3 regions of the Bacillus sp. JZ39 genome follow, and region 2 is predicted to be linked to each of the others. Evidence: predicted binding sites of a transcription regulator. Region 2 holds the regulator's gene; each other region holds the start of a gene.
What was found. Region 2 encodes LexA, which represses DNA repair genes until DNA is damaged. Its sites were predicted from a motif close to CGAACATATGTTCG; they were not measured.
Positions count from the first base shown of each region.

Region 1: a site for LexA is predicted at 1,856-1,869, ahead of M1D65_RS11635 (DNA polymerase IV). Genes of this name have one in related genera too.
Region 3: a site for LexA is predicted at 1,401-1,414, ahead of recA (recombinase RecA). Genes of this name have one in related genera too.

Region 1 is NZ_CP096389.1:2,282,360-2,286,525, reverse strand. Features, by position in the region: gene M1D65_RS11645 (MDR family MFS transporter) at 1-994, opposite strand, end outside; gene M1D65_RS11640 (YqzH family protein) at 1,540-1,746, opposite strand; gene M1D65_RS11635 (DNA polymerase IV) at 1,912-3,150, shown strand; gene M1D65_RS11630 (YolD-like family protein) at 3,147-3,485, shown strand; gene M1D65_RS11625 (GNAT family N-acetyltransferase) at 3,670-4,140, shown strand; gene M1D65_RS11620 (antibiotic biosynthesis monooxygenase family protein) at 4,150-4,166, shown strand, end outside.
Region 2 is NZ_CP096389.1:1,885,182-1,889,347, reverse strand. Features, by position in the region: gene tkt (transketolase) at 1-208, opposite strand, end outside; gene M1D65_RS09565 (DUF896 domain-containing protein) at 377-610, opposite strand; gene M1D65_RS09560 (YneB family resolvase-like protein) at 674-1,327, opposite strand; gene yneA (cell division suppressor protein YneA) at 1,346-1,663, opposite strand; gene lexA (transcriptional repressor LexA) at 1,813-2,430, shown strand; gene fosB (metallothiol transferase FosB) at 2,969-3,403, opposite strand; gene M1D65_RS09540 (YndM family protein) at 3,612-4,061, shown strand; gene pghL (gamma-polyglutamate hydrolase PghL) at 4,088-4,166, opposite strand, start outside.
Region 3 is NZ_CP096389.1:1,731,511-1,735,676, forward strand. Features, by position in the region: gene pgsA (CDP-diacylglycerol--glycerol-3-phosphate 3-phosphatidyltransferase) at 1-46, shown strand, start outside; gene M1D65_RS09035 (competence/damage-inducible protein A) at 64-1,314, shown strand; gene recA (recombinase RecA) at 1,487-2,533, shown strand; gene M1D65_RS09045 (serine hydrolase domain-containing protein) at 2,701-3,876, shown strand; gene rny (ribonuclease Y) at 4,152-4,166, shown strand, end outside.

The DNA of each region.
Region 1 (4,166 bases), 400 kb from region 2:
CAATCTGGTCTACATACAAATCCATCATAGAGAATAAAAGCACTTCGCCAATTGTAAATGTGATGACAATCATCACAATTGATGGAACACCGTGTGATACGGTGAAAATGGCCATGCTGATGCTAACCATCACATTACCGAGCATCAGAGAACAAAGCGGCGAAAACCGTTTTGCAAAATGGACAATGGGAAATTGCGTCGCCAACACAACGATTGCGTTTAATGTCAGCATCAGCCCATACAGCTTCGTTCCATTGCCGATCAAGGGGTTCTGCGCCATATACTGAGGGAATGTGGAACTGAATTGTGAGTAGCCGAAGGTGCATAGCGTAATGCCGACCAAAGCAATGGTAAAAAGATAATCCTTTTGCGTGACCATAAACGCTTCCCGCACGCTCATATTTCGGGACTGGGCTGGTGCTGATAAGGATGGATGTTTTTTAAATTGGAGGGCAAGCACAATTCCGTATAGTCCGTAAATGACTGCAGGCACCAAAAAGGGCGTAGTCGATTGCGATGAGCCGAAATATAGGCCAAGCACAGGTCCGAAGACAACGCCGATATTAATAGCCGCATAGCGTAAATTAAAAACTAGCAGTCTCGTTTTTTCTTCTGTCATATCAGACAGCAAGGCCTTTGAAGCGGGCTCAAACAGTGATTTGCAAAGACCGTTTAATGCGTTTACTACAAAAAACACCCAGAGATGAGATGCTGCCGCAAAGCCTGCAAATACCAGCATCCATCCGAAAATCGATACAAGCATCATGTTTTTTCTGCCGAATTTATCTGAGATATATCCGCCGTAAAAGCTTGCGAGGATGCCGACTGATGAGCTCGCGGCGATGACCAGCCCTGCATAGGAAGCTGATGCGCCTTGGACGGCTGTCAAATAAATCGCTAAAAAAGGAATGCTCATCGATGTTGCCATTCTGCCGAAAATGGTTCCGATTATAATTGTCCAGCTGATCGGGTGGATATCTTTCCATTTCTTCATGAATTATATTCTCTCCTGTATGTATGATCTTTCTCTATCATATATGAAAAAATTTCCTTCTCCAATAGATCGTTCAAAATATTTCGTTATTGACATGTAGTATGCCTGATTGTATGGATGGCAATATACTATGCGTTGAGGATGCGTGTGGCGGGGGTTACATCTTGAATTTGAAGGTGATGACAGAAGGAAAATGACGGTATGTCCGAATTCAGTGAGGGTGTGTTTGAAACATTAAAAGAGTTTAAGCCGCCAGGACGTAGATCATATCGGCAGTGAAACCGGCTATGAGATCAAGATGTACGCTGAAAACCGATGGACCGCATGACAGAACAAGAGAGCACATCTCTTCGAAAAAGTGTATACGCGTGATCATGGACAGCTTATTCCGTTTTGCGCGAGCATTGAGGGGAATTTTACGCCAGGCCATATGAATCTATGGAGCGTGAGAAAATCCTGCTTTTTTTCTGTAAGCCTGAGACTGTTTATTTGTTTCAGGCGGTGTTTTCAAGGGGAAGCCGCATCAGCGGCTAAAAGTCATGCGTTTAAGAGAACAAGCCTTGGTTTGTGACATAGTCATAAATGATATCTTCTATATGCGCATGCAAATCCTCATCCGGTTCTTCATTCCGTCTCTCTTGTAGAGCCGCTTTCAGGCTTTGTTTTTCATACGGGCTTAACGGATCTATAGCAACGTTTCTGCCGTATTGCCGCAATGCTTGTTCCATCATTTTTTCGACAAATTTCTCCATCATGACTCTCCTATCCTTATGCTTCGCTTTTATTCTACTAAATGTTTTTCTTCTCTCAAACCCTTGGATCATATTTTCTGTCAGACAAGAATCATTTACCAGTATAAAACGAACATACTTTCGCATATAATGAAAAACGAACATAAGTTCTTTTTAGAGGTGTGTATGATGAAAGAAAAAGTGATTTTTCTCGTTGACATGCAATCGTTTTATGCATCTGTAGAGAAAGCGGAAAATCCACATTTGAAAAATAGGCCCGTCATTGTTTCGGGTGACCCTGAAAAAAGGGGCGGAGTCGTATTGGCTGCCTGCCCGCTGGCGAAACAAAAGGGTGTGGTGAATGCTTCACGGCTGTGGGAGGCGCAGGAAAAGTGTCCTGAGGCTGTTGTGCTCCGGCCGCGTATGCAGCGGTATATTGATGTATCACTGCAAATTACGGCCATTCTCGAGGAGTATACAGACCTTGTGGAGCCTTATTCTATCGATGAACAGTTCATGGACATTACAGGCAGCCAGAAGCTGTTTGGGACGCCGATGGAGATCGCGAAAAGCATTCAGGGCAGAATCATGCGGGAGATCGGCGTTTATGCACGGGTCGGAATCGGCCCTAACAAAGCGCTGGCCAAAATTGCGTGTGACAATTTTGCCAAAAAGAATAAGAACGGTATTTTTACCTTAACGAAAGAAAATATGAAAACCGAAATGTGGCCGCTCCCGGTGGGCAGCATGTTTGGCGTCGGGAGCCGCATGAAGCATCATTTAAATCGGATGGGCATCAGCACGATCGGCGGGCTCGCGGCTTTTCCGCTCGATCTTTTAAAAAAGAAATGGGGCATTAACGGCCACGTGCTGTGGATGACGGCAAACGGAATCGACTATTCCCCTGTGTCAACTTCGTCTCTGGACGGGCAAAAGGCGATAGGCCATGGAATGACTCTCCCGAGAGACTACGAACACTTTGACAAAGAAATCAAGGTCGTATTGCTTGAGCTGAGTGAAGAAGTGTGCAGGCGAAGCCGAAACGCCGGAGTCATGGGGCAGACGGTGTCAGTGAGCTGCCGGGGTGCTGATTTTGATTGGCCGACGGGCTTCAACCGGCAAGTGAAGCTGGCAGAGCCGACTAATTCTACTCAGGATGTATATGAGGCTGTACGCCGGCTGTTTCTTACATTTTGGGACGGGAAACCTGTCCGCCGCCTCGGTGTCAATCTGTCTCAGCTCTCATCTGATGACATATGGCAGCTCAATTTATTTCAGGATTATGCAAAGAAAATGAGCCTAGGCTATGTGATGGATGGCATTAAAAATCGATTCGGCGATACAGCAATCATCAGGGCGGCGTCACTGACAGCGGCAGGCCAGGCATTTGAACGTGCGGCTAAAATAGGGGGGCATTATAAATGAACGATCATTTAAAAAGGGGCAACCTGCTGTGGGAAGGGAGCAGGATGTTTCTGCCGGAACATAAGCAAAGCCTGCTGGAGAGAAAGCGACTTAAACAGAAGCTGCAAAAGCCGATCCTTGACCCCAATAAGCTGGAAGAGATGAATCAAACGCTTTGCGCCGCGATGGAGTTCGCTCAGGATATCACTGTCAGCTGCTTTCAGGACGGTGAGATTGTCCGCTGCACCGGGAAGATCTGCCGGTATGAAGAGTTTGAAAAAGCAGTATGGATAAAAGGAGACGAGGATCAGCTTTATAAGCTGAGACTTGATCAAGTGCTTGATATTGTGCTGTAAAGTCTCTCCTCCTGCTTGGGGGAGAAATAGGCTAAAATGATGAAACATTGTTCCCTCGGCAGTCTGGAAACGTATGATAAAGGAAAGAAGGCATTTACAATTCCAGCCAGGCAAAATATAATTTTTATATTGTGAGAAAAAGAGCTGACATTCGTTTTGCCAGACGGAGGGAGATCAAATCGTAATGGATATTCGAACAATCACGTCTTCAGATTATGAAATGGTAACGTCTGTACTGAATGAATGGTGGGGCGGCAGACAGCTGAAAGAAAAATTGCCGAGACTATTTTTTGAGCATTTTCAGGACACAAGCTTTATTACATCCGAACATAACAGCATGACGGGATTTTTAATCGGATTTCAATCGCAATCGGATTCTGAAACGGCGTACATTCATTTTTCCGGTGTGCATCCAGATTTCAGAAAAATGCAAATTGGGAAACAATTGTATGATGTATTTATCGAAACAGTAAAACAAAGAGGCTGCACCCGGGTAAAGTGCGTCACTTCACCTGTGAATAAGGTATCAATCGCATATCACACAAAATTGGGGTTTGATATTGAAAAGGGCACCAAGACGGTAAATGGCATCTCAGTGTTTGCAAACTATGATGGCCCAGGCCAAGACAGGGTACTGTTTGTCAAAAACATATGAGGGGGAAATATGATGAATTTTTTATC
Region 2 (4,166 bases):
CTGACCCGTGTCCAGCAGATAAAACAAAACGATCACGGTTAAACCAGCCAGGGTTTGCCGGACTTACGTTCATAAATTTTGTCCACAGCGTGTATGCCATTGGAGCGGCTCCCATCGGCATCCCTGGGTGACCAGAATTTGCTTTTTCAATAGCGTCTATTGACAGTGTGCGAATGGTAGCAACTGATTTCTTTTCAATTGTATCCATAAAAATCCCCTTCCTTATGTGTTGTACCCTTACATCATAAATGTCTGACGACTTTTTCTCAACTGTTTCAGCTTAAATTTGAGAGAAACTTGTTGAATTTTGTCACATAAGAGTTTTGATTATAGTATATGCAAAAGAGGAATACGATATTGCCGTATTCCTCTTATATTAGTGAAGTTTGTTATTTCTTTTTTCTCTTTTTAGCTTTTCTGGTGTTACATCATTGCCTTCTGGGTCAATGATTTTCACGCTTTTTAACGTGTTCTTCATAGAAGAACGAAAACCTTTCAAGTACTCTTGACGGAGCTTTTGCTGTTCGGCTTTTTCTTCTTCTGTAATAACGCCAGCTTTAGCTTTGGCAGCAAGTTCATTAATTCTGGCAATTTTCGCGTTTGAAATCATGTTAAACTCCTTTATTGCATTTTGTCTATATAGTACTAGATCAAAAAAAGTTTTACAACTGATTCACTCTGCTGTCTCTTCATTCTCTATGTATTCCTGAAAACGCCGGTGAACGGTTGCTTTAGAGACATCATAGCCAAACCCTCTTAGGGTAGCCGCGATTTCAGCAAACGTCAGTTTATTCGCTCTCAGGCGGACGATCTCTGAGATTGGCACCTCTATTTTTTCTTTTCCACTGTTCCCATGTTGGTTTTTTAAGTTTTTTTGCGGTTTAAAACCGTTTTTTACTGCACGTTTCATTCCCCGTCTGATTTTCATGTTGTGAATCTTTCGCTGATACTCTTCCACAATGCTGACGATTTCCAAGACCATTGAGTCAGCCTCCGATAACTCCAGTTCACCTCTATGAGCCGTTGTATAGACTTTCACACCTTCTCTATAAATACAATGGAGCAGTGCGATTTTTGCGTTTCCCCGTCCGAGCCTTGTCTCATCCTGAACCAAAATGACATCAATATCAGCGTTCTTAATCTCATCAAGCAGCTCAAATACACCATCCCGATCCATTTCATATCCGCTGGCTTTTTCTGAAATCACTTTGACCACTTCCATGCCGTTCTCCGCTGCAATGGCCGTAAGCTCCTCCTCCTGCCGTTTTAATGACGTTTCCTGCTGTTCTTTATTTGTGCTTACACGGGCATAAATGAGTGCTTTCATTTTATCTCTCTTTCCTCTCTATCTTACAGTTGCTAATTCATATGCATCCTGATGCTTCTTTTTCAATGGGATCACTAACTCATCACCCGGCTGGATATCAGAGGTTTGAAGTTGATTTTTATCAGCTACCCATTCAATAAAATCATTTTTGTTTATCTTTTTTGTATCGGCTACCTGATCAGCAATTGACCAGAGTGTGTCGCCTTGCTGGACTTCTATTTTAACATACTGATTAAGCTCTTGGTCGCTGCTTGTATATGACAGCATAAGGATAACCGCGCTCAAAATCACTGTGAACAGACCGACAAAAATAATAGATTCTTTACTCATGATCATAACCTCCAACAGGAATGTTTGTTCGCATTTTTATAATTTCAGTATATACGAACAAACGTTTCTGTCAATTGTTTTTTCGAACCTATGTTTGTACTGTAAGGAAAATCATGCTATAATCTTCTTAAAATCGACGTTTTGAGGTGCGAAAAATGACGAAGCTATCAAAAAGGCAACTTGATATCCTCCGTTTTATTAAAGCAGAGGTTAAATCAAAAGGATATCCGCCTTCCGTGAGAGAGATCGGAGAGGCTGTCGGGCTTGCGTCCAGCTCTACTGTCCACGGCCATTTGGCCCGCTTGGAAACAAAAGGGCTGATCAGACGGGATCCGACAAAACCAAGAGCAATAGAAATTCTTGATGAAGAAGTAGACATTCCGCAAAGCCAGGTCGTTAATGTACCAGTCATCGGTAAAGTCACGGCGGGATCTCCTATTACTGCAGTAGAAAATATTGAAGAATATTTTCCGCTCCCTGACCGCATGGTTCCTCCAGACGAGCATGTATTTATGCTGGAGATTATGGGAGACAGTATGATAGATGCTGGTATTCTCGATAAGGACTATGTCATCGTTAAACAGCAAAACACAGCGAACAATGGGGAAATTGTAGTTGCGATGACAGAAGATGATGAAGCAACTGTAAAACGATTCTATAAAGAGGATACACACATTCGCTTGCAGCCTGAGAACCCAACGATGGAACCTATCATTTTGCAGAATGTCAGCATTCTAGGGAAAGTGATTGGCGTGTTCAGAACCGTCCATTAATCTATTGATCTATCAGATGCATGAAATAACCCCCTTTTCCTTTACGGAGAGGGGGTTTGTTGTTCAAAAAAAGCAGGCTCGCCCTGACTTTTGGGTGCGAGCCTGAATAGGAGGAAAAAGAACATCATGTTTACACCATAATTATCCACCAAACAATTGTTGAAGTCAAGAAATTTTCTTTCCTTCAGGAAACTTTTGTTCAAAATATGTACGTTTAGAATATTAGACGCTATCTTCTTAAAAACGTTTCATTTTTTAGGTCGTGGAAGGATGCGGTTTTATATTTATTAAAGGGCGAGGCAATTGATATAACTGAAAATTTAGTACATAGTTTAGGTAGTTCAACACTCTGTTAAAACAGCTTGCTTTCTTCATATAAAATGTAATATGTATTTCAATTTCACCTGCACCCAATCACTTGTGCAGTTCAAAAGATATGGCATCGTTGAACTAATCGGGTAGAAACCTTCCCCAAACATAAAGTCTCCACCAACACCCTTCTTTAAATTTAACCTTATATGAAATATGGTGTGTGATATCAAAAGGCCGTTTCATCATAAAAGTGCATATGGTTTTTTTCTTGTTTGTAATATCGAAGCCTGTCTAGAAGGGTTCCGGTATGAAATTCAAATTTGTGGCCGTCAGGGTCGGTAAAATAAATTGATTTTCGATCGCGTTCATCTCGTTCTCTGCCAGGCAGAATATTGACATGAAGTCTTTTTAATTTAGCTGATACCTCCTCAAATTCATGATCTTCAATTGTAAAAGCAATATGGGTATAAGAAAGCTTAATGTCATTTCTCGGGATGTCTGGTTCTTCATTAAGCGCTAGCCAGATGCCGTTCATGTCAAAATATGCAGTTGTTCTTCCCTTTACCAAAAGCTTTGCATCAAACACTTTTTGATAAAAATCAATCGATGTATCCAAATGCGAAACTGAAAATAACAAGTGATTGATTCCTTTTATCTCCACAAATCATTCCCCCCTTGAAAGCTGATCATCCACATATACGTCTTTTTTCATAAGAAAGTTTCATACTGCTGAAAAAAAATACCAGTGTAAACAAAAACGGACTGTTTAAAATAGTAACATGACCATTATGAATGGTTTTGAATTGCATTATTTATCATTTGTTTACGCCCAAGAATTTTCTTCAAAAAATAACAATTTAGGTGGTCAAATGAAACATATCATTGCGCTTGCTTCAAAGATTGCTTTCACTCTCGCCCTTTTATATGTGATTTTGGACAGAGTCTATCACGCATCCTTTTTAAGTGTGATGTTTATTGCACTTTTCTTAGGTTTTGTTTCCTATCTTTCTGGTGACATGCTCGTCTTACCCAGAACAAACAATATTACAGCTTCATTGGCTGACTTTGGCCTTTCATTCGTTATTCTTTGGGTATTTGTTTTAACCCAAACAAGAAACGATTTCTCACCATTTGGAGCAGCTCTCCTTTCCGCTGCCTGTCTTACTGTTTTTGAATACTTTTTTCATCGGTATTTACTGAAAAATGTGCTTGATGAAAATTTCCGAAATGAACTGTCAGCGAGAGATAACACGTTGCAGTATCAAACGGAAGCCGCGGACGAGCTATTTCCCGAAACGAAAGAGAAGCATAAGGAATAGGAGGCTGTCTTATCGCCTCCTATTTTTCAGTAGCTATTTTTGAGAAAACGGAACATCACTTCTGTAAACTTATAAAACCTCTCATTTTGAGTAACAGCTCTGCTT
Region 3 (4,166 bases), 150 kb from region 2:
GGAATATTTCTCTAAAAACTGGGAAGCGTTAAAAACATCTAACTAAGAAAGAAGGACTTCGTCATGGAATTTCCAAAAAAAGCAGAAATAATTGCAGTCGGTTCAGAGCTGCTGCTTGGCCAAATCGCCAATACAAATGCTCAATTTATCAGCAAACAGCTCGCTGAAATCGGGGTCAACGTATTTTATCATACAGCGGTCGGAGATAACCCGGAGCGGCTGAAGCAGGTCATCCGCATTGCTGAAGAACGCTCTGACTTCATTATTTTTTCAGGAGGGCTTGGACCCACAAAAGATGATCTGACGAAAGAAACGATTGCAAATACGCTGGGACGTCCGCTTGTGTTAAATGATGAGGCATTCCAATCCATTGAGGACTATTTCAAACGAACAAAACGCACGATGTCACCTAATAACCGAAAACAGGCGCTTGTGATCGAAGGCTCTGACGTGCTGGCGAATCACTTTGGAATGGCCCCGGGTATGCTCACAGAGCATGAATCACGCTATTATATGCTTCTTCCTGGACCGCCGAGCGAATTGCGTCCAATGTTTGAAAACGAGGCAAAGCCTCTTCTGCTGAAAAAGATGGGTTCAAATGAAAAAATTGTGTCAACTGTTCTTCGCTTTTTCGGTATCGGTGAATCTCAGCTTGAAGCCGATTTGGAAGATATTATCGATGCACAAACCAATCCGACAATTGCGCCTTTGGCGGCTGATGGAGAGGTGACGCTGCGTCTGACAGCCAAACACGCCGATGAAAAGGAAACAGAGCGTCTGTTAAAAGAAACAGAGGCCGTTATCTTAGAGCGTGTCGGTGAATTTTTCTATGGTTACGATGATACTTCTCTTGTAAAAGAGCTATCTATAGCGTGCAAGGAAAAAGGCATTACAATTTCTGCGGCAGAAAGCTTTACCGGAGGGCTGTTTTCTGAATGGCTGACGGATCATAGCGGTGCCTCAAAATTATTTGCCGGGGGCGTTGTTTGCTATACAAACGACGTGAAGCAGAATGTGCTTGGTGTCAAGAAGGAAACATTAGATCGTTTTGGGGCGGTCAGCAAGGAGTGCGCATCCGAACTGGCTAAGGGTGTTCAAAAACTCACTGGCAGCGATATCGGCATTAGCTTTACTGGTGTAGCAGGACCTGATGCTCAAGAAGGGCATGAGCCTGGGCATGTGTTTATCGGCATTTCCGCAAATGGTAAAGAAGAGGTTCACGAGTTTCACTTTGCGGGCTCCAGAACGGGGATCAGAAAACGAGGCGCTAAATACGGCTGCCATTTAATCTTAAAGCTTTTAGAGCAAAAATAATATTTTCAGCACATTATCCTCCTAAGAAAACATGATTTCTCTGATACATTATGATATTTTGATAGGAATCACGCCAAGAAAAAATCCGAATATGCGTTCGCTTTTTTCTTGGCAAATCCCTTCAAACAGGGTATAGTATATGTAGTGGTAACATAAAGGAGGAAAAAATAGAATGAGTGATCGTCAGGCAGCCTTAGATATGGCTCTTAAACAAATAGAAAAACAGTTCGGCAAAGGTTCCATTATGAAACTGGGAGAAAAGACAGATACAAGAATTTCTACTGTCCCAAGCGGCTCCCTAGCTCTTGATACAGCACTGGGAATTGGCGGATATCCTCGCGGACGGATTATTGAAGTATACGGTCCTGAAAGCTCAGGTAAAACAACTGTGGCGCTTCATGCGATTGCTGAAGTTCAGCAGCAGGGCGGACAAGCCGCGTTTATCGATGCGGAGCATGCGTTAGATCCGGTATACGCGCAAAAGCTCGGTGTTAACATTGAAGAGCTTTTACTGTCTCAGCCTGACACAGGCGAGCAGGCGCTTGAAATTGCGGAAGCATTGGTTCGAAGCGGGGCAGTTGACATTGTCGTTGTCGACTCTGTAGCCGCTCTCGTTCCGAAAGCGGAAATTGAAGGCGACATGGGAGATTCTCATGTCGGTTTACAAGCACGCTTAATGTCTCAAGCGCTTCGTAAGCTTTCAGGGGCCATTAACAAATCGAAGACAATCGCGATTTTCATTAACCAAATTCGTGAAAAAGTCGGTGTTATGTTCGGGAACCCGGAAACAACTCCTGGCGGCCGTGCGTTGAAATTCTACTCTTCCGTGCGTCTTGAAGTGCGCCGTGCTGAACAGCTGAAACAAGGCAACGACGTAATGGGGAACAAAACGAAAATCAAAGTCGTGAAAAACAAGGTGGCTCCGCCGTTCCGTACAGCCGAGGTTGACATTATGTACGGAGAAGGCATTTCAAAAGAAGGCGAAATCATTGATCTAGGAACTGAACTTGATATCGTGCAAAAAAGCGGTTCATGGTACTCTTATGAAGAAGAGCGTCTTGGCCAAGGCCGTGAAAATGCAAAACAATTCCTGAAAGAAAATAAAGATATCATGCTGATGATCCAGGAGCAAATTCGCGAACATTACGGCTTGGATAATAACGGAGTAGTGCAGCAGCAAGCTGAAGAGACACAAGAAGAACTCGAATTTGAAGAATAAAAATAAAATAAGTTTCAAATGATACAAAAGGCTGAGTGAAAAACTCAGCTTTTTTGTATTTTGCAAAAAAATGATAAAAATATTGCTTTTTTTGACAACTTTTTTAGGGCTTTATTCGTCTAACAAAACGTGTGCAAAATGGAATTTATTTTGGGAGGAAAAAATGAATGACAAGCCCAACCCGCAGAAGAACTGCGAAACGCAGACGGAGAAAACTAAATAAAAGAGGAAAACTGTTGCTTGGTCTTTTAGCAGTGATGGTTTGCATTACGATTTGGAATGCTCTTCATCGAAATAGTGAAGAAAACGAGCCATCTCAAGAAACTGCAGCGGTTTCAAATACCGATCAGAAAAAAGAGGTCAAAAAGAAAACTGCCAAAAAATCAGAGGAACAAATCAAAACAGTGGATCGAAATCAAAAAATCAGCAATTATTTAGAAGAGATCGGTTTCAGCGGAACAGCCATGATTGTCAGAAATGGAGAAATTGTAACAAATAAAGGTTTTGGCTATGCTGACCGTAAACACTATATTCAAAATAATCCATTGACATCTTTTTATGTCGGTTCATCACAAAAAGCGCTGATTGCAACTGCTATTTTGCAGCTTGAGGAAAAGGGGAAACTTCAGACAAGTGATCCGGTAAGCACGTATTTACCTCATTTTCCCAACGGACAAACGATTACTTTGAAGAATCTGCTTACACATACATCGGGGATAAACGGACATATTGAAGGAAACGGCGCCATTACTCCGGACGATTTAATAAAAGACATAGAACTTCAGGGAATCAAACGTCAGCCGGGCGTATGGGACTACAAGGATTCCAACTATTCTGTTCTCGCTTATATTATTGCTGAAGTAAGCGGTGAGCCCTATGAACAGTACATAAAGAATCATATTTTTAAACCTGCGGGAATGACGCATGCAGGCTTTTACAAAACATATGAAAAAGAACCTTATCCTGCCGTCGGGTATAAGATGGAGGGCAGCAAAACAGTTACACCGTATATACCTGATTTATCCCAGCTGTATGGAGCGGGTGATATTTATATGAGCGCTATAGATATGTACAAATTTGACCAAGCGCTGATAGACGGAAAACTGTATTCGCAAAAAAGCTATGAAAAGATGTTTACGCCAGGGAGCAGCTCCACATACGGCATGGGATTTTATGTTGCTCCCGGAAGCTATTCAAACCATGGTGTTATGCCGGGCTTCAATATCTTGAACAGCTTTAGCAAATCTGGGCAAACCATTGTTATTTTGTTCTCAAACATTCAAAATAATGCTAAATTGGGCCAAGTGAACAATAAAATATACCAGCTTCTAAATCAAGAATGATTGGCGATCTTCTTTTGGATGAATTGCATTCGGCACGTGAAAAGAAGACTGGCCTGCAAACGTTAAGATGGCAAGCTTGACAAGTATTTCCGACACATTTACAATGAAGTTGTAACATTTGTTTTTTTAACATGATTGTTAAACCATTTAAACTTGACAAGGGCGATGAACACACTCATTCCCTGTGAAGGTTCTGTATGTTGAGAAAACTAGACAATGTACATGCCGACACTTTTTAAGCAACAACCAAGTTCATAGCAAGAGGAGGTGAAAGTATGACCCCAATTATG